One region of the Exiguobacterium sp. s5 genome, then DNA from elsewhere that is predicted to be linked to it. Evidence: predicted binding sites of a transcription regulator. Region 1 holds the regulator's gene; each other region holds the start of a gene.

What was found. Region 1 encodes Rex, which represses fermentation and respiration genes when NADH is low (regulators of the CRP and FNR family bind a similar motif). Its sites were predicted from a motif close to TTGTGAAATATTTCACAA; they were not measured.
Region 2: cydD (thiol reductant ABC exporter subunit CydD) is a predicted target of Rex. The motif match lies at 3,223-3,240, and genes of this name have one in related genera.
Region 3: adhE (bifunctional acetaldehyde-CoA/alcohol dehydrogenase) is a predicted target of Rex. The motif match lies at 2,607-2,624, and genes of this name have one in related genera.
Region 4: KNP60_RS12470 (cytochrome c oxidase subunit 2A) is a predicted target of Rex. The motif match lies at 2,042-2,059, and genes of this name have one in related genera.

What each region holds. Positions count from the first base shown of each region.
Region 1 covers NZ_JACSLK010000008.1:8,207-13,621, reverse strand. The annotation lists gene KNP60_RS14140 (hypothetical protein) at 1-1,652, opposite strand, end outside; gene tatC (twin-arginine translocase subunit TatC) at 1,794-2,582, opposite strand; gene KNP60_RS14130 (twin-arginine translocase TatA/TatE family subunit) at 2,586-2,804, opposite strand; gene KNP60_RS14125 (redox-sensing transcriptional repressor Rex) at 2,804-3,460, opposite strand; gene KNP60_RS14120 (ABC-F family ATP-binding cassette domain-containing protein) at 3,610-5,415, shown strand, end outside.
Region 2 covers NZ_JACSLK010000001.1:116,167-121,581, reverse strand. The annotation lists gene cydC (thiol reductant ABC exporter subunit CydC) at 1-1,474, opposite strand, end outside; gene cydD (thiol reductant ABC exporter subunit CydD) at 1,471-3,195, opposite strand; gene KNP60_RS00720 (Crp/Fnr family transcriptional regulator) at 3,320-4,009, opposite strand; gene KNP60_RS00715 (glycoside hydrolase family 31 protein) at 4,141-5,415, opposite strand, start outside.
Region 3 covers NZ_JACSLK010000007.1:98,509-103,923, reverse strand. The annotation lists gene KNP60_RS13760 (Na+/H+ antiporter family protein) at 1-993, opposite strand, end outside; gene KNP60_RS13755 (YebC/PmpR family DNA-binding transcriptional regulator) at 1,142-1,852, opposite strand; gene KNP60_RS13750 (MarR family winged helix-turn-helix transcriptional regulator) at 1,932-2,378, opposite strand; gene adhE (bifunctional acetaldehyde-CoA/alcohol dehydrogenase) at 2,764-5,355, shown strand.
Region 4 covers NZ_JACSLK010000006.1:80,064-85,478, reverse strand. The annotation lists gene KNP60_RS12480 (aldehyde dehydrogenase) at 1-991, shown strand, start outside; gene KNP60_RS12475 (Crp/Fnr family transcriptional regulator) at 1,165-1,875, shown strand; gene KNP60_RS12470 (cytochrome c oxidase subunit 2A) at 2,121-2,240, shown strand; gene KNP60_RS12465 (cytochrome c oxidase subunit II) at 2,263-2,733, shown strand; gene KNP60_RS12460 (b(o/a)3-type cytochrome-c oxidase subunit 1) at 2,734-4,419, shown strand; gene KNP60_RS12455 (kinase) at 4,477-5,082, shown strand; gene KNP60_RS12450 (GntR family transcriptional regulator) at 5,207-5,415, shown strand, end outside.

The DNA.
Region 1 (5,415 bases):
TTGAAGTAGACTTTTGTTCCGATGTCTACAGGCATCGTATTAAACTCTTTAATCGAAATGAGTCCGTCTTCATCTGCCTGCTCATTCGAAATTTCGTAGTATTTCCCACTGCGAATCAACACATCCACTGCGGCGTTCGGCGTCGTTTTCAATGTGACACCTGAAGTGACCGTTTTCGTCAGAACCGAGATACCATTTGATGAAGTATCGTCACTTTCTTTGACCGTCTGAAGTTCAATCGGATCGGCGTAAACACCTGACCCACTACCGATTTTCACAGTCACACGCGATCCAGGTGTGAACCACCGCGCCGGTTGCCACGTATAGCGCCCCGACTCATCCGATTGGACCGTCGCCGATTGATAGTTCAACAATGAATCCGATGAGTTCGATTGATACAAGTTTTTCGTCACACTGACAAACACCGGCGTGTTCGGTGCCGTCTTCCCGCTGATCGGGCCTAAGACACCGGTTGGCGGGTCGAGTGTGAGTGGCACATAGTTCGATGCCCATAAGTCTAACCGGCGCTCAAAATCGTTCCACTTAAAAATCATGTCATACGACTCATTCGTCTGTAACGTCAGTTTCCCTTGCTCCCAAACGAACGGGTCGTCTTGATAGGCTAAACGTGCCGTCAGCTCAGTCGCTGGAATCGGTAAGGCCGTACCATCAACGAGCGTGGCCGTTCCGTTGACGTCATATGGACGACCTACCTCATAGCGATTCGTCGTTTTCGGCACATTGACATTCAGTTGCCATGGTGCTTTCCATAAAGACTCCGGCGTGTACACTTCCGTCTTCTTCATACCAAAGACGTACCAAGGACCGTGTTGTCGAATGTCAGCATCATCAATCGGTGCCTCTTTCCACTCATTCGTGCTGACGTTATAACTGACATAGAATGTCGTATACATTTCTCGCGTCATGAAGTAGTAGGTGCCATCTTTCCACGTAAGATTACTTACGTTTGCTGCATCTTTCTCAATCCATCGTTTCGTCGCCAAATCGAAAATAAACATGTGCTCCGAGTCATCACTTTTGATCACGAACCATTGATTCGCTTCTTTCATGTGACGGGCCCACCTCACCTGTCCTGAATAGGAACTGATTGTCTCAAGCACCTCTCCTGTAACCGTCCGCTTCGTCACTTGACCGTCGGCGAACGCGAGGACGTTCCCATCATCGAGCAGACTGTATACCTGATCGCTGCCTTTCGTGAGCGATCCGAGAATATCACCTGACATCGATGTGATGATATACTTTTCGTCATCAGCCCATAACATCATTCCTGTTGTTACATTCGTTGAGACGAGTCGATTCTCACTTCCTGCTTCGATTGGGAATGTCGTCGCTTCATTCGTACGTATATCCCACATCACCCACTCCGGCCATCCTTTTAACATAAATCGGCCGTCTCCGATGGCATACATATTATAAGCAGCAGACACGCGAATCGGTAACGTATATTCCTCACCGGTCTGAATGTGAACAAGCGTCTCCGGATCTCCCGAACGCCACACATACCCACTATCTCCTACGACTTCTCCTGCCGGAATGATTTCCGGTTTGGCATAGTCTTCTGCTCGGACTTCTACTCCCGGTGCTACCATCATGACGAGCACCACGAGCATGCTCCATAACCACTTCTTCATTACTCTCCTCATTTCTGTTTATGAATGCATAACTTTCAAAAATAATCCATTTTTTTGATTTAACCCTCCTAATTTTAAGTTGTTTTTTCAAAATTGAATAGCCCTAAAATCAAAAAAACACCACGTCGCATGACATGGTGTTCACTTCTCATTCATTTGTTTCATCAAATCCATCTGTTCTTTCACCATCGCCTCTTTCTCACGTCGGAGCACACCCCGGTACGTGATGCGTGAAATCGATAAACTGATCTCATACAAGAAGAAGAGCGGCAGTGACACCATGAGGTGCGACGTCAAATCCGGCGGCGTGATGAAGGCCGCGACGACGAACAAGGCGAAGTAGGCGTACTTCCGGATCGATGACAGGAAGTACGGCGTCACGACACCGATGCGCGTCAAGAACATCGTCACGACCGGCAACTGGAATAACAGTCCGAATGGGATGGTCAGTTGCAACAAGAACGTGAAGTAGTTCGACGCCCCGATGATTTGCGTCAGACCAAGGTCTTGCCCGAGGTCCGTCGAGATATCGAGGACGAGCGGGAACAACCAATAGTAGGCAAACGCCAAACCGACGAGGAACAAGATAAAGATGATCGGAATATAGGCGAGCGTCGCTTTCCGCTCGTTCGGATGCAGACCAGGTGCGACAAACGCCCACAGTTGATACAGTAGAAACGGACCAGCCGCGACGAGCCCGATGACGAGCGCCAAATTCAAGTAAATCATGAGCGGGTCCGCGACCCCAAAGGCGTTCAATTCAAGGCCTCGTTCGACGAGGTCGGCCTGGAGATAGGCGAGCACATATTTGACACTCGGCAAAGCAATCAAAAAGAAGGCAAAGACGACAAATGCCGACAGCATCAGTCGTCTCCGCAGCTCTGTCAAGTGGTCGGACAGTGCCCGTTCTTGATCAGGTTGATGGCTCATCGCTTACTGCTCTTTCTTCTCAATTTCTTTCTTGTCTTTCTCGTCATGCTCGTTCATCATGCCACTCGTGGCGTTTTTGAACTCACGGAGCGTCTGTCCGGCGGCACGGCCGAACTCAGGCAATTTCTTCGGCCCGAAGATGATGAGCGCGATAATCGCGATGACAAACAGACTTGCTCCGCCTGGAATACCGACGACGAGTGACGATAATAGTAATTCCATTATTGATGGACCCCCTCAGCAGATGGATAGTGTTGCATAAAGTAAATGAGCGACTGGAGTTCGATCGACAAGTCGATATGATGGACGCGGACCGTATCCGGCACAGTAAGCCTGGCCGGTGTAAAGTTCAAGATGCCTTTGATGCCGAAGCGGACCAAGTCATCCGCGACAGGCTGTGCATAGGCAGACGGCACCGTCAAAATCGCGACGTCAATCTTGTTTTGCTTCATAATCTGTTCCATCTCATCGACGTGATGAATCGGGACACCGGACATCGTCGTGCCGACTTTTGTCTCGTCTGCGTCGAACCCGACGACGATATGTGTGTTATTGTTTTTAAGGAAGTTATAGTTGACGAAAGCTGTCCCGAGATGACCAACCCCGACCAAGGCGACGTTCGTAATCTCGTCCTGATTCAGTGTCTTACGGAAAAAGTCTAACAGATACTGTACGTTATAGCCATATCCCTTTTTACCGAGCGCACCGAAGTACGAGAAATCGCGACGGATCGTGGCCGAATCGACCTTGACCGCCTCACTCAGTTCAGCAGAAGAGACACGCTGTTTTCCTGATGAATGCAGGCTTTGGATAAACCGATAGTATAGTGGCAACCGTTTGGCTGTCGCTTGCGGAATCTTTGGTTCGTTTTGACTCAACGGAAAGAGCCTCCTTTTTACGACGCGTTTCAAACGAATCTAATTTCATACACCTTGATTGTAAACGAATTCACATAACCACTCAACGAATATACCTGAAAAGACTAAAAAATACAGTATACTAAATAGAGAGAAAGGGGTTTTTTCACTTGATCCTACTGCAAGTCAATAACTTATCGAAATCATTCGGCGTCGAGCCGATTTTAGAGAACGTCAAACTCGAAATCCAAGAAGGCGAACGCGTCGCCCTCGTCGGCCGGAACGGCGCCGGCAAGTCGACACTGCTCAAAGTCATCGCCGGGGAATACAACTATGACTCAGGCGATATCATGAAGCCAAAAGATGTGACGATCGGCTATCTCGCCCAAGATTCAGGACTTGAATCGAACGAGACGATTTGGAACGAGATGCTCACCGTCTTCACCGATTTAATTGAACAGGAAAAAACGCTCCGCCGCATGGAACAAGACATGGGATCTGAGCGCATCTTGAACGACCCGGCCGCCTATGAGCGCCTGCTGTCGTCTTACGATGAAGAACAGCATACGTTCAAAGACCGCGGCGGCTATCAATACGAGGCGACGATCCGCTCCGTCCTTCACGGAATGCGCTTCTATCCGGACGACTTCGAGCGCCGCATCGATACGCTCTCCGGTGGACAACGGACCCGCCTCGCCCTCGCGAAGATGCTCCTTCAAAGTCCAGACCTGCTCATCTTGGATGAGCCGACGAACCATTTGGACATCGAGACGCTCGGCTGGCTCGAGAAGTATTTGAGCGGTTATAAAGGCGCCGTCTTGATCGTCTCCCACGACCGCTACTTCCTCGACCGCGTCGTCTCGGTCGTCTATGAGCTGTCTCGCCACCGGAGCCGTCGTTTCGTCGGCAACTATACGAAGTATCTCGAGCAGAAGGCCGCGATTTATGAGCAAGAGAAGAAGCAGTTCGAGTCGCAACAAGAAGAGATCGCCAAGATGCAGGACTTCATCCAGCGCAACATCGCCCGGGCGACGACGACGAAGCGGGCCCAGAGCGTCCGCAAACGTCTCGAGAAAATCGACCGGATGGACGTGCCGGATGGTGACGAGCGTAGTGCCGTCCTCTCGTTCGCAATCAAACGCCAAAGCGGGAACGACGTGTTGAGCGGCAGCGACCTCGCCATCGGTTATGAGGAGCCGATCGCCCAGCATCTCCGCTTCCAGCTGCAGCGTGGCGAATCGGTCGCCCTCGTCGGTCCGAACGGAGTCGGCAAATCGACGCTCTTGAAAGTGTTGACGAAACAACAGCCGGCGCTCACCGGTGACATCCGCTACGGTACCGGCGTCGAGATCGGTTACTACGACCAGGAACAACAGAACTTGTCGGATGCCAACCGCGTCATCGACGAGATTTGGAACGACTGGCCGCTCATGCGCGAACAAGAAGTGCGCAGCCTGCTCGGTCAGTTCCTGTTCAGCGGTGACGACGTCATGAAACGTGTCCATGAACTGTCGGGTGGAGAGCGGGCCCGCTTGACGCTCGCGAAACTGAAGCTCGAGCAGCCGAACTTGCTCATCTTGGATGAGCCGACGAACCACTTGGACCTCGACTCGAAGATGATTCTCGAGAACGCCCTCGTCGACTACCCGGGCACGATCTTGTTCGTCTCCCACGACCGTTACTTCATCGACCGGCTCGCGACGCGCGTCTTGGAGATCACGCCGAACGGCATCGACGAATACCTCGGTGATTACTCGTACTACGTCGAGAAGAAAGAAGAACTCGAAGAACTGGCCCGACTCGCTCGTGAAGAGACGAAACAAGTCATCGTCAAGAAACAGCGCGCCGACAAGGAACAGCAACGCGAGGAGCGCCGGATGAAACAACGGATCGAGGAGATCGAGCTCACGATTGAGCAACACGAGGCCCGGCTCGAGGAAATCGAGCAGCTGTTGTGTGAACCGGACGTCTTCAAC
Region 2 (5,415 bases), on a different contig from region 1:
CAAGTATCCAGAGCAATCCATTCTTCAACAAGGCTCGGGCGATGGCAAGACGTTGCCGCTCGCCGCCCGATAAGTTCGCCCCTTTCTCAAGGACGGGCTCGTCGAGCGAGAAACCGAGGCGGACACTCGCGAGCGCCGCTTCCATCTCAGCGTCCGAGAAATTACCGGCGAGCTCCAGGTTCTCTCGCACCGTCCCGAAGAAGAAATGGTTCTCTTGAAGGACGACGCTAGCTTCACGCCAGACCGATGCTTGGGTCACATCGTCCAACCGCTGTCCATTCAATCGGACCTCACCGGAATCGGGTCTGACAAAAGCGAGCAACAGTTGAAGCAGTGTCGATTTCCCTGAGCCGCTCGGTCCGACGATAACGGTCTTTGAACCGCCTCGTAACGTCACGTCGACGCCGCTCAGCACGTCACGGAACGTGTCCGGGTAGCGATAGCTCACGCGTTCGAACGATACGTCAGGTGCTGTCTCGAGCGCCACGTCGGTACGGGCCGACTCGGCAGCGACAATCGCTTCGCTCGGCTCGACCACTTCGAGCAGTCGATCGGCCGCTTGCTTGCTGTCGGCATAGTGACCTGGGAAGACTGCCATCGGTGTCGCGTTCTCAAACGCGGTGAGCGACATCATGATGAGCATGGCCAAGAAGAGGCCATTTAATTCCCCGTCGACGACAAGATAGGCCCCGATGGCCAAAACACCCCATGAGACGAGTAAGGACGCCGCCACGACGAGCGAGGAGTTGAAGAACTGGTTCGTCACATCTCGTTTTTGGGCATCGGCGTAGCGGTCGCTCTGTTCAAGCAGTTCGTTGCGCGTTTGACCAAGCCGATGGTGCAACAACAGGTCGCGATAGCCGTACATCATCTCCGTCATCCCACTCGACAGGTCTCCTCGCAAGGTACGGAGTTCCCGGTCATGCTTGGCACGGACACGGGCGAAGAAGGCCGGGATCAAAAAACCGGTCACGAAGACGCCGAACAAGATCCAAACGCTGACCCAGACCGAGAAGTATGTGACGAAGAAAATCGTGCTCAAGAAGACGAGTACCAAGATAATCGGCGGGTAGAACACCCGTAAAAAATAGTTCTGCAAGCTCTCGACGTCACCAACGACGCGAGCGAGCAAGTCCCCACTCCGATATTTGGCAAAGATGCTCGGGACGAGCGGCTCGAGTTGACGATAAAATCGGACCCGGAGTTCGCTCAAAATCGTGAACGTCGCCCGGTGCGAGGCGAGACGCTCCTGATAGCGAGCACTCGCCCGAATCACACCGAACAGTTTAATCAAAACGACAGGCACCATGAGCGCATACAGCGGCGGCACGAGCCCAGCCCGTGAGACGAGGTATCCGCTCGCCGCGAACAAAGCGACGGCTGCGATGCCAGCGACATAACCAAAGAAGATCGAGAGGATGATATCCTTTTTCTCTCGCATCATCCATTTCGTGATCGTCCAAAGGGAATTCATCCTCTCACCCCTTTCTGTAGCGTGAATAAGTCAGCGTATTGCGGAACGCTGAGCAGTTCGTCATGTGTGCCTTGGGCGACGAGACGCCCTTCGTCCATGAACCAAATCGCATCGGCTTGTTTGATCGTATGCAGACGATGCGCGACCGTGACGAGCGTTGACTCACGTGACAACTCATCGATTGAGCGCCGAACGATTTGTTCGGTCACTAAATCAAGTCCGGTCGTCGGTTCATCGAACAAGATGATGCCGGGACGTTTCAAGAAGGCCCGGGCCAAGGCGAGCCGCTGCCGTTCACCTCCGGATAAGCCGTAACCCCCTTCACCGAGTTCGGTATGAAGACCGTTCGGCAACTGAGCGATGACATCGTTCAGTCCGGCTGCCGTCGCCGCCTCGAGGATGCTCGCTTCGTCCGCCGCCTCACCGAGGGCGATATTATCGGCGACGGTGCCGGCGAACAAATACGGGTTTTGTGAGATATAGCCAATCGTGTCATACCATGACGTATCGGTGTACGTCTCGAGCGGTTCACCGTCCACGAGGACACGTCCGCTGTCAGGTTTGACGAGCCCCGATAACACGTTCAAGACGGTTGTCTTCCCGGACCCGCTCGCCCCGACGAGCGCCACGTGGGCACCGGCAGGAATCATGCCGCTTAAAGGCTGGAGCGTGAAACGCCCCCCTTCATAGGCGAATGATGCTTCGTCGAGCTCGAGGTCGGGTGTCCGGCTCGTCAACGTCCGGTCGCCCCACTGCAGACGTTCATCCGGTGCGTCGAGCGCCTCGAAAATACGATCGGCCGCCCCCATGCTGCCGCGTCCGGTATGGAACGCACCGCCGAGGTCTTTAATGGCCAAATAGTATTCCGGAGCCAAGACGAGAATCAAAAAGCCGGAGAAGAACGTCAAGTTCTGCCAGACGACCATTTGCAGCGCCACTTCGAGCGCCACGACCCCTGTGCTGAGCATCGAGATGAACTCGAGCATGAGACCCGATAAGAACGCCGTCTTCAAGACGACCATCGTCGCGTCGCGGAAGTCGAGACTGCTCTTTTCAATCGCTTGCGCCTCACGCTCGGTCCGACCGTAGAGTTTCAACGTCGTCAATCCTTGCAACACGTCCAAGAACTTTCCGGAGAACTGGTTCATCTTCTCCATCTGTTGTTCGGATTTTTTCTGCGTCGCAATCCCGATGATAATGAAAAAGATTGGGATGAACGGCGCCGTCACCATCATGATGATGCCCGAGATCCAATGTTGGCTGAAGACGACGACGAGAATGAGCAGCGGAATGATCGACGTTTGAATGACTTGCGGCCAATATTGGCTGAAGTAGGCGTCGACTTCATCGACCGCGTCCATGAAGACGCTGACTTTCTTTCCGGACTGGCCGGACAAAGATGTCTCGATCGGATTCGATGTATAACGGTCAAGCAACTGCAACCGGAGTGTCCGTTTCGCTTTCTCCGCTAGACTAGCTCCGATTCGTCCTGACATGTAGCCGAACAAAGCACGCGTGACGAGGGCGAGAATGAGCCAGCCGAGCGCCGGGATGATGCTTTCAAACGATGCATTTTTTAAAAAGACCTGGTCGACGATATCGACGATTAAATACGCCTGCGCCAAAATCGACAATCCGATCATCACCGCGGCGATGACGAGTCCGACGATATGGCGTTTTTCAGCTAAAGCGAGAGCTTGCAGTCGTTTCACTGCGTTCATCCTTTCTATACTATCCAAAACTTTTCTTTGTGAGGATTCTCACTAATTATAACTGATGCACACGACCATGGCGAACGCTTCGCTTAGCCAGACATGCAAAAGACGCCGCGTATATCACGTGGCGTCATACCGTCGTCTGTTCAAAGTATTCGGGATGGCCAATCATCAATTCACGCGCATCGAAGTGAAGCACCTCTTCTTTTCGTAAGCGCGATAAGATGTTCGACACGGTCTCCCGTGACGTACCGGATAAGCGTGAGATTTCAATCGTCGTGAACGGACACCGGACGCGAACCCCCTCTGCTTCCGGTTCCCCGAGGTCTTCAATCAAGTAATGGATCGTGTTGAGCACGCGTTCGGTCGCACTCGGAGTGATGATATCCTGCACCCGTCGTTCGTGCAAGTCGAGAATCCGATTCATCTGTCCGACGATATGGAGTAACATCGACGCGTTCCGAGAGACGAGTTGTTCGAATCGGTCCGTCGGCATATAGATGACCTCGATATCGGTCAACGCCTCCGCCGAATGTTGATAATACGGTTCCGTCATCAAGCCACGATACGGGAACAGTTGCTTCGGTTTCAAGTAGTCCGTATATTGATGGGTCGCCGTCTCGTTGTTGCGCTCGAGCTTCACGTAACCGCTGATTAAAAAGTAGACGCGCTCCCGAGGATCGCCTTCCATGAATAAGAGCTGTCCTTTCCGGTACGTTCGACAATAGACATGGGGCAACAGTGCCTCGAGCTCACGGGCGGTACATTTGGTGAATACATCGAGTTGCCGCAAGTCGTCTACGGTCCATTTCGGTTTCATGTTGAACCCTCCAATCTATCTTGCCTCTCCTTTTAGTATAGTTGGATTCAATTTGAAAACGCTTACAAAATCCAACGATTTTCTGACAAAAAAAAAGAGGGGCTTTCACCCTCTTCGTCACAGCACGTTATTCAATCGAGCATCAACTCCATGATCGCATCTTGCAGGTCACGGTCGAGTTCAAGCGCGTGCAAATCGAACAGCCATGCCTCGAGCCGCGTCTTCGCTGCCGCCGATCGATACAACTTGTCTTTTAAATCATAAGAAATCTCGGCGCGGTCCAAGAAACGATACAAACGATCGAGCCGGTGATCGTTCGCCGTCAGTTCGACCGGGAGAGACACCGTCATCTCTTCATCAATCGGACCGAGTTCGAGGCGCAGTGTCTGGGTCTCTCGATTGTATTCACCAGAACCGGTCACGCCTCGGAGGAGTAACGTGACGTTACGGTCAGACGGCAAGACGGTCCGGTCACCTGTAACGTGAATGTGGAGCTTCCGTTCCTCCCAATCAAGCGTGAACGTCGTCTCAGCGTAAGCACCCGTCTCATAGTCACGGTCCGACCCGTTGTCTTCATAGAGCGTGAACGTATTCGACGCGCCCGGGAAGACAAGAACTTCCAATTCGCCCGGGTTATCCGTATCGTTACGGCCCGAGTAATGCCGTGCCATCGGGATGATTGCCCCTGCTTTCGCGAACACTGCTTGTTCGTCAAGTCCCCGGAACACCCGAACCGACTTCTCTCCCGCATAGCGATGACCGGTAAAGAAATCGAACCAGTCACCTTTTGGTAACCAGACGTTCGTCGCTGCGACGTGGAGCTGTTTATTCATCGGCTCGACGATCGGAGAGATGATGAGTTCACTGCCGAAGTAGTATTCGTTCGGTACTTCATACGCCGCGTCCTCGTCCGGATGTTCATAATACATTGGTAAGATGAGCGGCAAGGCACCCGCGTGGTTCCGCCAGTTCATCGTATAGATGTACGGGATCAATTGATGGCGCAGACGCAAGAACGTCTTCATCGACCGCTCCGCCTCGAGACCGAAGCGCCACGGCTCTTTCCCGTTGAACGTACTGAACGTCGAGTGCAGGCGCATGATCGGACTGAACACACCGAACGCGACCCAACGTGCGGCGAGCTCATCGTCTTTTGAGCCTCGGTAATGGCCACCGATATCGTGACTCCACCAACCATAGCCGATATTGGAAGCGGTCGCCGTAAAGTACGGCTGGAACGCAAGCGACGCCCACGAAATCAACGTGTCTCCCGAGAAACCGACCGGATAGCGGTGACTGCCCGGGCCCGAATAACGGGAGAAGATGATTGGTCGATCGCCATCCCGGGCGATGTCGGCCGCATGATAGTGGTTCAGCATCCAGAGCGGGTCGAGCCCTTCCATTTT
Region 3 (5,415 bases), on a different contig from region 1:
AAATTGTGAGTCGCCCATGATACCGCTAGCGCCACTGACGAGCGGGTCGATGGCACCGGTCGCGCGGATGACGGCGGCGAAACCGCTCGCTGCGATCATGACGAAGCCGATGAAGGCCATCATGCGCATGCCGCTCGTGAAGATGTCGTCTGCCTCTGACCAAGGGATGAGGCGAAGCAGCGTCAACAGGATGAGTCCTGAGACGGCCGATGCGATCATCGATTCGGTCTGAAGTTGAACGACGAGCACGACGAGGACGACGGCAGCTGTGAGCCAGATTTTGAGCGGGCTCAACGTCCGAATCTCGTAATCAGTAGGCCCGAGTTGGATCGTATCGTACGTCCGCGGCTTCCGGTAGTGGAAGAAGGCGGTGACGAGACCGACGAGCATCCCGAGGGCTGGGATGGCCATGATGCTGACGATATTGACATCACCGACGGCCATGCCATTCGTTTCCACGTTCGGCAGCAAAATCTCATTCAAGTAAATGCCGCCGAATCCGACCGGAAGTAACATATACGGCGTGACGAGACCGAACGTGAGAATCGTCGCCACGAGCCGGCGGTCGAGCTTCAACTCGTTAAAGAGCACGAGGAGCGGCGGGATGACAATCGGGATGAACGCGATGTGAATTGGTAAAGCGTTCTGCGAACTGATTGCTAGTAATAAGAGGAATGATAGCAACAACGCCTTGACGCGCGCCACGCTCTTACCGGTGACGTCGCGGCCTGACATGCTAATCAACTTTTCAGCCAGGACGTCTGGGAGCCCTGTTTTTGACAAACCGACGGCGAACGCGCCGAGTAGCGCGTAACTGAGGGCGATGGTAGCCCCTCCGCCAAGACCGTCGCTGAAGGCGGTCAACGTGTCGTTGAAACCGAGACCTCCGACGAGACCACCGACGACGGCGGCGAGGATAAGCGATAAGACGATGTGAACTCGACTGATCGCGAGAGCGAATAATACGATAACAGCTAATAAAACAGCATTCATCAATTCCAACACCTTTCTTTCAAAACTCTTTCTCTTGTTATCACTTTAATATGATAAAGACTTTTGAAATTTAACATACGTTTTTCGGGTTGTCAAATCGATTGTTCAAAAAAAGCGATAACTCCGAAAAGTTATCGCTCGTTCATGATCATTCAACGTTATGGTACACCTGGCGCACGTCTTCGAGATCTTCGAGGACGTCGAGCAGTTTTTCGAATTGTTCTTTCGACTCGTCGTCGAGGGCGATCTCGTTTTGTGGCAACATCGTCAACTCGGCGACTTCAAACGTCTCGATGCCTGCAGCTTTGAAAGCAGTCTGGACGGCATGGAACGCTTCTGGTTCCGCATAAACGATAATCGTCTCATCTTCTTCGATGACATCGCGAACGTCAAGATCGTGCTCCATCATGAGTTCGAGCACGTCGTCGGCACTCATGCCGCTGACACCGATGACGGCCGTCGCGTCGAACATGTAAGCGACCGATCCGCTGACACCCATGTTGCCGCCGTTTTTGCCGAAAGCGGCGCGGACTTCAGACGCCGTCCGGTTGACGTTGTTCGTGAGCGTGTCGACGATGAGCATCGAGCCGTTCGGTCCGAACCCTTCATAGCGGAGTTCATCGAAGTTCTCTTCGTCGCCGCCTTTCGCCTTGTCGATGGCGCGGTCGATGATGGCGCGTGGGACGTTGTACGTCTTCGCCCGTTCAACGACGAATTTGAGCGCTTGGTTTGATTCTGGATCTGGTTCCCCTTGGCGGGCGGCTACGTAGATTTCACGGCCGAACTTCGCATAAATGCGACTCGTATTGGCGTCTTTTGACGCCTTTTTCTCTTTAATGTTGTTCCATTTACGACCCATTACATGTCATCTCTCTTTCCATTGTTCGATTGATTCATCCTCGATTATATAAGAAGACGTGGATGTTGACGAGTAAAAATCATCCCTCGCTCTTATCCATTTTCTCGACGATCTCCGTCAACGTCTTCAGGCTGTCGATCAATCGATCCGTCTCTTCTTCGTCTAAAAAAGCGAGGCGGTCCTCGAACAAGCGTCGAAACGAGTCGCGCCGCTCGCGAAGAACGAGCTCACCTTTGTCGGTCAACTGGTTCCAGATGACACGGCGGTCACGCTCGTCCGGCACGCGGGTGATGTAGCCCTCATCGACGAGCTTCGTGATGAGCGGCGTCACGTTCGGCGGGGCGATCGATAGCGTCTCGCTGATGTGTCCGTTCGTCACGGCGCCTTCATCCTCAATCAACATGAGGAGATGAAAGTGGGAAAAGTTCAAGTTAGGGATTTGCGGGAGGTCGGAACGGCGTAACAACTTCCTGCGGATTAATGGAATCAGTTTTACGAACTGATCGGCTGCATCTTGTCTCGGCATAGTCATGTCACTTCCTAATTAGGTTCTTTCTTCATTATACACGACCGAGGGCGGGGTGGACGACCAATCCTTGTTGCGTGACAAATTGCACAGCACATCAGACAAACGAGCGTCACAATATATGTAAGCGTTTACATTTGTAAGACTTCATCTTTTCATGAAAACGCATACGATTTTACTGAGCGTCCTATCAAAAAGCAAGACCTATCCTCATTCTTCAAAAAAATATTGTGAAAGAGTTCACATTGTTGTCACGCACAAATTGTCGGAAACGTTGTATTCTATGAATGTGAAGGAAAGCACAAACTCTTATCAAACCACTGATCGCCCCGTGCTCTCCATCAAGTCAGCAGTATAAGCTCTCATTCATGAGGAGGAACCCAACATGGCAGTTAAAGAGAAAGCAGTAGTGGAAACATCAGCAGAACAGATGGTCGACACGCTCGTCACACGAGCACATACAGCGCTCGACACGTTGATGACGTTTGATCAAGAGAAAATCGATGCGATCGTTCAGGCGATGGCGCTAGCCGGTCTCGAACAACACGTCGCACTCGCGAAACATGCATATGAAGAAACTGGTCGCGGTGTGTTTGAAGATAAGATGATCAAAAACATCTTTGCGACAGAATATATTTATAACTCACTCCGTGGTGAGAAGACGGTCGGCGTCATCGAAGACGATGAGCAAAACGGCATCACGTACATCGCGGAACCAGTCGGTGTCGTCGCCGGGGTCACACCGGTCACGAACCCGACATCAACGACGATGTTCAAAGCAATCATCGCCATCAAAACACGTAACCCGATCATCTTCGGCTTCCACCCGTCGGCACAACAGTGTTCAAGTGAAGCGGCCCGCATCCTTCGTGACGCAGCCATCGAAGCCGGCGCACCGGAACATTTGATTCAATGGGTTGAAAAACCGTCACTCGACGCGACGAAAGCGCTTATGAACCACCCAGGAGTCGCCATGGTCCTCGCAACAGGCGGTGCGGCGATGGTCAAATCAGCCTATTCAACTGGTAAACCGGCCCTCGGTGTCGGTCCTGGTAACGTTCCAGCCTACATCGACAAGACAGCAAAAGTAAAACGTGCCATCTCGGACGTCATCTTGTCGAAAACGTTCGATAACGGGATGATCTGTGCATCTGAACAAGCGATCATCGTCGACCAAGAAGTTTACGAAGAAGTGAAAGCCGAAATGACGGCGCTCGGTTGCTACTTCTGCTCACCAGAAGAGAAAGCAAAACTCGAGACACTCGTCATTAAAACAGACTCTTGTGCGGTCAACCCTGAAATCGTCGGGAAGCCTGCAGCCTGGATCGCCGAGAAAGCTGGACTTAGTGTTCCGGCCGACACGAAAATCTTGATTGCCGAACTCGAGACGGTCGGCGCGACAGAATTGCTCTCACACGAGAAACTTAGCCCAGTACTCGGAGCCTACAAAGTCCAATCGCGTGAAGAAGGTTTCGCCATCGCTGAGAAGATGCTTGAAATCGGTGGTCTCGGTCATACGGCAGCCATCCACTCGACAGACGACGACGCCATCCTCGCATTCGGACTCCGGATGAAAGCTTGCCGCATCATCGTCAACTCACCAACGGCACACGGCGGGATCGGTGACCTCTATAACGAAATGACACCATCACTCACACTCGGTTGTGGGTCGTACGGTAAAAACTCCGTCTCTGAGAACGTGACGGCGAAACATCTACTCAACGTGAAAAAGGTGGCGAGACGTCGCGTGAATATGCAATGGTTTAAAGTCCCTGAAAAGATTTACTTTGAGAAAAACTCGATCCAATACCTTCAATCGCTCACATCAAAAAAACGGGCGATGATCGTTACAGATGAAATGATGGTCAAACTCGGATTTGCCGATAAAGTCGTCAAAAACTTGCCGGCTGGTGTCGAGTATCGCATCTTCGACCAAGTCGAGCCAGACCCATCGGTCGAGACGGTCATGCGTGGTGCCGAAGCAATGCGTCACTTCCAACCAGACATGATTATCGCACTCGGCGGTGGATCGCCGATGGATGCCGCGAAAGGCATGTGGCTCTTCTACGAACGCCCAGAAGAGAAGTTCTCGAACCTTCGCCAAAAATTCATGGATATCCGCAAGCGGACGTACAAGTTCCCGACACTCGGCAACAAGTCGATGTTCGTCGCCATCCCGACAACATCAGGTACGGGTTCTGAAGTGACACCGTTCACGGTCATCACAGATAAGAAACGCAACGTCAAATACCCGATCGCTGACTATGCGATCACACCGGACGTCGCCATCGTCGACCCTGAGTTCGTCATGACGGTCCCAGCTTCAATCACGGCTGATACAGGTATGGACGTGTTGACACACGCCATCGAAGCTTACGTTTCGGTCATGGCAAACGACTATACGGATGGACTCGCTCTTCGTTCGATGAAGATGATCTTCGATTACCTCCCGAAAGCGTATGAGAACGGCAGTGACGCCGAAGCGCGTCAGAAAGTCCACAACGCATCGACAATGGCTGGTATGGCGTTCGCGAACGCGTTCCTCGGTATCAACCACTCGATCGCACACAAAATCGGTGGCGAGTTCCATGTCCCACACGGACGGACGAACGCGATCCTTATGCCGCACGTCATCCGCTATAACGCGACACGCCCATCGAAACTCGCGGCGTTCCCGAAATATGAGTCATTCATCGCCGACGAGCGTTACGCTGAAATCGCGCGCTACCTCGGACTTCCAGCTAGCACGACGGAAGAAGGCGTCGAGTCGCTCATCCAAGCGATCATCGAGCTCGGTCAGCGCTTGAACATCAAGCTCTCGTTCAAAGCCCAAGGCATCAAGAAAGCGGACCTCGACGCGAAAGTCGACAAGATGGCAGTCGACGCGTTCGAAGACCAATGTACGACGGCCAACCCGAAAATGCCGCTCGTCGAAGAATTGAAAGAGATCATGTACGCTGCATACGAAGGCGTATAATCAACGGAAGGCGGCCACTCAAACGAGTGGCCGCCTTTTTCATGCAATGAGGGAGAGTCC
Region 4 (5,415 bases), on a different contig from region 1:
CGGAGCGATTGCCGCAGGGAACACGGCCGTCGTGAAGCCTTCGGAATTGACACCGAACGTCGCCCAAATAATCACAAAAGTGCTCGAACGGGCGTTCACTGACCGCTACGTCGTCAGCGTCGAAGGAGATAAAGACGTGGCGACGGAACTGCTCGCAAAGAAGTGGGACCATATCTTCTTCACTGGGTCGACACCGGTCGGAAAAATTGTCATGGAGGCGGCGGCAAAACATTTGACGCCGGTCACGCTTGAGCTCGGCGGGAAATCGCCGGCCATCGTCCATGACGATGCCAATATCGAGATTGCGGCGAAACGGATCGCTTGGGGCAAATGGATGAACGCCGGGCAAACGTGCGTCGCTCCAGACTATGTCCTCGTCCATGAATCGAAACGAGAGGTATTCCTCGAAGCCATTAAACGTGAAGCGTTCACGATGTTCGGGAATGGCGTCGGGACGAAGCGGTTCACACGAATCGTCAATGAGACACATTTCGACCGCTTGATCGGATATTTGACGGAAGGCGACGTATTTTTCGGAGGTCAGACCGACCGAGATCAATTGAAGATCGCTCCGACTGTATTGACGGACATCGAAGAAGACGCAAACGTTATGAAGGATGAGATTTTTGGGCCGATTCTACCGGTACTCACGTATCGTCAACTCGACGAAGTGATTGATTTCGTCGCAGCGCGCCCACACCCGCTCGCGCTCTATTTGTTCACTGAGACGAAAGAGGTGGAGCAGAAGGTGATGAAGCATCTCACGTTTGGCGGAGGTTGTGTCAATGATGTCCTTATGCATTTGACGAACCCGAACCTGCCGTTCGGTGGCGTCGGTGAGAGCGGAATGGGCTCGTATCATGGTCGCTACAGCTTTGAGACGTTCAGCCATGCCAAATCGATTTTACGCAATACGACGAAATTTGATTTACCGGTTCGTTATCCGAACTTCAAAGGAGCCGAGAAGTTGATTCGATTCGTCTACCGATGATTGGATTAGACTGCAGAGAGCCTGCAGTCTTTTTTTTGTGAACGAAAAAATAAGAAGATTGTTTGAAATGTCACATACTTTTATGAAAATGCCCATTGCCCTCCTGTATAATAAAACCATATATCACGCACGAGGCCAGATTAGGCATGAGACCAGTGGAGGGAGCAGACAACATGACTATGAAATGTGGGACGACCCAACCGAACAGCTTCGTCTTCTCAGAAGAGACGAAACAGCTCTTATTCGAGATGATGACGTTTCAAGAATATTCAAAAGCGAGTATCGTTTGTTGGGAAGGAGAAAAATGCAGTAAGTTCTTTTATTTGAAGAGCGGTACCGTCAAATTCACGAAACTGACGAAAAAAGGGAGTTCGCTCATCATGTTCATATACGGCGCTGACGACTTCTTTGGAGAGTTCGACATCGACGATGTATTCCCGAGCTCCTACAGTATCGAGACGACCGAGGACAGTGTCATCGGCTGGATTTCAAAACAAGAGATGGACGAGCTCGTGCGTCAAGACGCGCAGCTGGCTACGGAGGTGTTGCGTTGGACTTCGATGATGCGTAAACAGTCCGAGATGAAGTTGCGTGACTTGTTGCTGTATGGGAAGCCAGGGGCGCTCGCCTCGACGTTGCTTCGCATGGCGGCAATGCACGGCGTAGAGGAGACAGAGGGGGTCACAGTTCCGAGACATCCGTCTGACGGCGAACTCGGACAATTGATCGGTGCACCTCGCGAAACGGTCAATCGAATGATGAACCAGTGGCGGAAAGAAGGCGTGTTAACGACGACTCCGACATCGATGGTGTTGCATGACATCGATTTCCTAAAAGAGCTATGTTACTGCGAAGGCTGTCCCGCCGGTATTTGTCGGCTTTGACTTGCCGTTCATAAGCGTTGAAAAACGTGCGGCGTCACAACATGAGAACATGAACAGGTGATTGGACCGACTGATGTCGGAGCAATCGCCTTTTTTGTATGCCTTTTTTTCAAATGTGAACTTTATGTGTGGAAACTACGCAAATTTGATGTGATTGTCACTTTTGAAGTGACAAATGTCACATATTAATCAGTGCCCCTTTTCATACAATGAAAGTGGAAATCAAAGGGAAAGGGGTCCTTCACGTGGAGAAAAACGATGGACAAGAACCGAACTTAAAAGGCACGTTCACATCGGTCATGATTGTCGCTGGCGTCATCATTGCCATGTGGTCGTCGGTCTTTTACTTATTTGTGACACGATAACGAGCAAGAGGAGGGAAGCACGATGCATATTCATAAACTTGAGAAGTATTGGTTAGTATTCGGCATTATTCTATTAGGCGTCTTTTTGACAGTGCTCGGTATCTCTGCGTTTGCGGCAGGGAATCAGCCGGCTTCGGACGCCGATTTGATCGACCCGGCAAAAGTGCATCAAACTGCACCGTTCGACAAACCAGGGCTTCATAAAATCGGTGACAACGAGTATGAGCTCGTCATGGTCGCCCAAGCGTTCACATTCACACCGGGCAATGTGGAAATCCCAAAAGGGGCGAAAGTCACGTTTCTCGTCACGTCACCGGACGTCGTCCACGGGTTCCAATTGACAGGGACACCGGTCAATATGATGGTCGTGCCAGGCCACATCAACTCGCTCACGTATACGTTCGAAGAAGCAGGCGAATTCTTGATTCTATGTAACGAATACTGTGGAACCGGACATCACATGATGTCGACAAAAATTAAGGTGGTGGACTAAATGAATGACGTAGCCTCAAAATTAAAACAGTGGGAAATGGAACGCGGCGTACCGGTACCAAGTATCGGTGTTAAAGAAGCGCGCCTCGCCTATGCCCATGTCGTCATTTCGGTCCTCGCCGTCTTAATCGGCGGTTTGGCAGGACTCATGCAGACGCTCATCCGAACGGGCGTCATCCCGGAAGTATTCGGTTATTATCAACTCTTGACCGCACACGGCATCATGCTCGGTCTCGTCTTCACGACAATGTTCATCATCGGTCTTCTTTACGCGCTCCTCGCTAAGTCGTTCGGACGTTTTGAGTCGTTCCCGACTCGGGTCGCATGGCTCGGATTTTGGATGATCATCGCCGGTGCCGTGCTCGTCACAATCATGGTGCTCGCCAATAAAGCGACCGTGTTGTATACGTTTTACGCGCCGCTCATGGCCGACCCGATCTTCTATATCGGCCTCGTCTTGTTTGTCGTCGGCACATGGTTGTCTGCGTTCGCCATGTTCCGGATGTATGCGGACTACAAACGGGAGAACCCAGGTATTCACCCGCCGCTTCCGGCGTATATGAGTGTCATGACGATGCTATTGTGGGTCATCGCGACGCTCGGTGTGGCCGGAACGATTCTGTTCCAGCTGCTACCGCTCTCGCTCGGATGGAAAGACACGGTCGGGATTGAGTTATCACGGACGTTGTTCTGGTACTTCGGTCACCCCCTCGTCTATTTCTGGCTCATGCCGGCCTATATCGTCTGGTATACGGTCGTGCCGAAAGTCATCGGCGGGAAAATCTTCTCGGATGCGCTCGCCCGGATGGCGTTCCTATTGTTCCTCTTGTTCTCGTTCCCGGTCGGTTTCCACCACCAGTTGACAGAGCCGGGGATTGAGCCGTTCTGGAAGTTCGTTCAAGTCATCTTGACGTTCCTCGTCGTCATCCCGTCGTTTATGACGGCGTTCTCGCTGTTTGCGACGTTCGAGCTGCGTGGTCGCGCACTCGGTGCCCGTGGGTTATTCGGTTGGGTCAAGAAAATGCCATATGGGGATGTCCGTTTCCTCGCGCCGTTCGTCGGCATGTTGTTCTTCATTCCAGCCGGAGCCGGCGGGATCATCAACGCATCGCACCAATTGAACGCGATGGTCCACAACACACTTTGGGTCACAGGTCACTTCCATATCACAGTCGGGACGGCCGTCGCCTTGACGTTCTTCGGAACGGCATATTGGCTCGTACCGGTATTGCGCGGTCGTACACTCACGAAAAAGATGAACCGACTCGGATTGATTCAAACGGGAACGTGGGCGTTTGGGATGTCAATCATGTCTTACGCAATGCACATCTCAGGACTCCAAGGTAACCCGCGTCGGACCGGACCGGCAACGTACTTCTCGGATGCGCTTACGCGCGAATGGATTCCATACCACATCGCCATGGCGATTGGCGGGACGATCCTCTTGATCTCGGTCCTCATCTTCGTTTACTCAATGTTCAACTTGTCGTTCCTCGCGCCGAAAGGGGAGGAAGAATTCCCGCTCGCTGAGACGGAAGAGGCAGCGATGGAGACGCCTCGTTTCTTTGAAAACTGGAAACTATGGATCACCGTCACGTTCGTCTTGATTGCGTTCGCTTATACGGTCCCGATTTGGCACTTGATTGAGAGTGCGCCACCGGGAGCGAAAGGCTGGGTGCTCTGGTAAACTGAAGTCAGCCCTGTAGTTTAGGGCTGACTTTTTTTGTAGGAAGGGGATGAGGGGATGGACACTTTACGGGAAACCATTCGTCGAGAACACGCCAAGCATCCGCAAGGCCGGCCGTTCATCGTCGCCATCGATGGATTGAGCGGAGCTGGGAAGACGACGCTTGTTGATCAACTGCGCGGGACCTCACCGAAGGAAGTGATGCTACATATCGATGATTTTATCGTCGAGCGGCATCGGCGTTACGAGACGGGACAATCGGAAGCGATGGAATATTATGCGCTCCAATGGGACGTCGACTTACTTGTCCAGACGTTGTTCGAACCGTTGCGGCAAGGGGAGACAACGCTGACGTTACCGTACTATGCGCGCGACCGGGACGAAATCGTCATGCGAACGATCGAGATTGCTCCGAACGCACTTGTCTTGATCGAAGGGATTTTTTTATTGCGAGCCGAGTGGCGCCCTTATTTTGACTACGTCGTCTATCTCGACTGCCCACGAGAGGTCCGGTATGAACGGGTCCTGCATCGCGACACATACATCGGCGACTTGGCGGAGCGGCTCGCCAAGTACGAGCGCCGGTACTGGCCGGGAGAAGCGCATTACTTGAAGACGGTCAATCCGAAAACCAAGGCCGACCACATCGTACAATCCATTTGACGCATCCACTTATAGGAGGATGCGTTTTTATTTTGGAAAAAACTGTTGACTCCGTTAGTGTACTATGGTGATAATACAGTCAGGTAGTGTATTAGCCGCATCATACACTTAGAGAGGTGACAACATGATCATACAATTCAACACGAGAGCCCCGGTCTACATCCAAGTCGTCGACTACTTCAAAAAGAAAATGGCACTTGGCGAACTGAAAGCGGGCGAAGAGATGCCGTCGCGGCGCGAGCTCGCGAGCGAATTGAAAATTAACCCGAACACCGTCCAAAAGGCGTTCAAAGAAATGGAGGAACAACAATTGATTACGACCGAACGGAATCG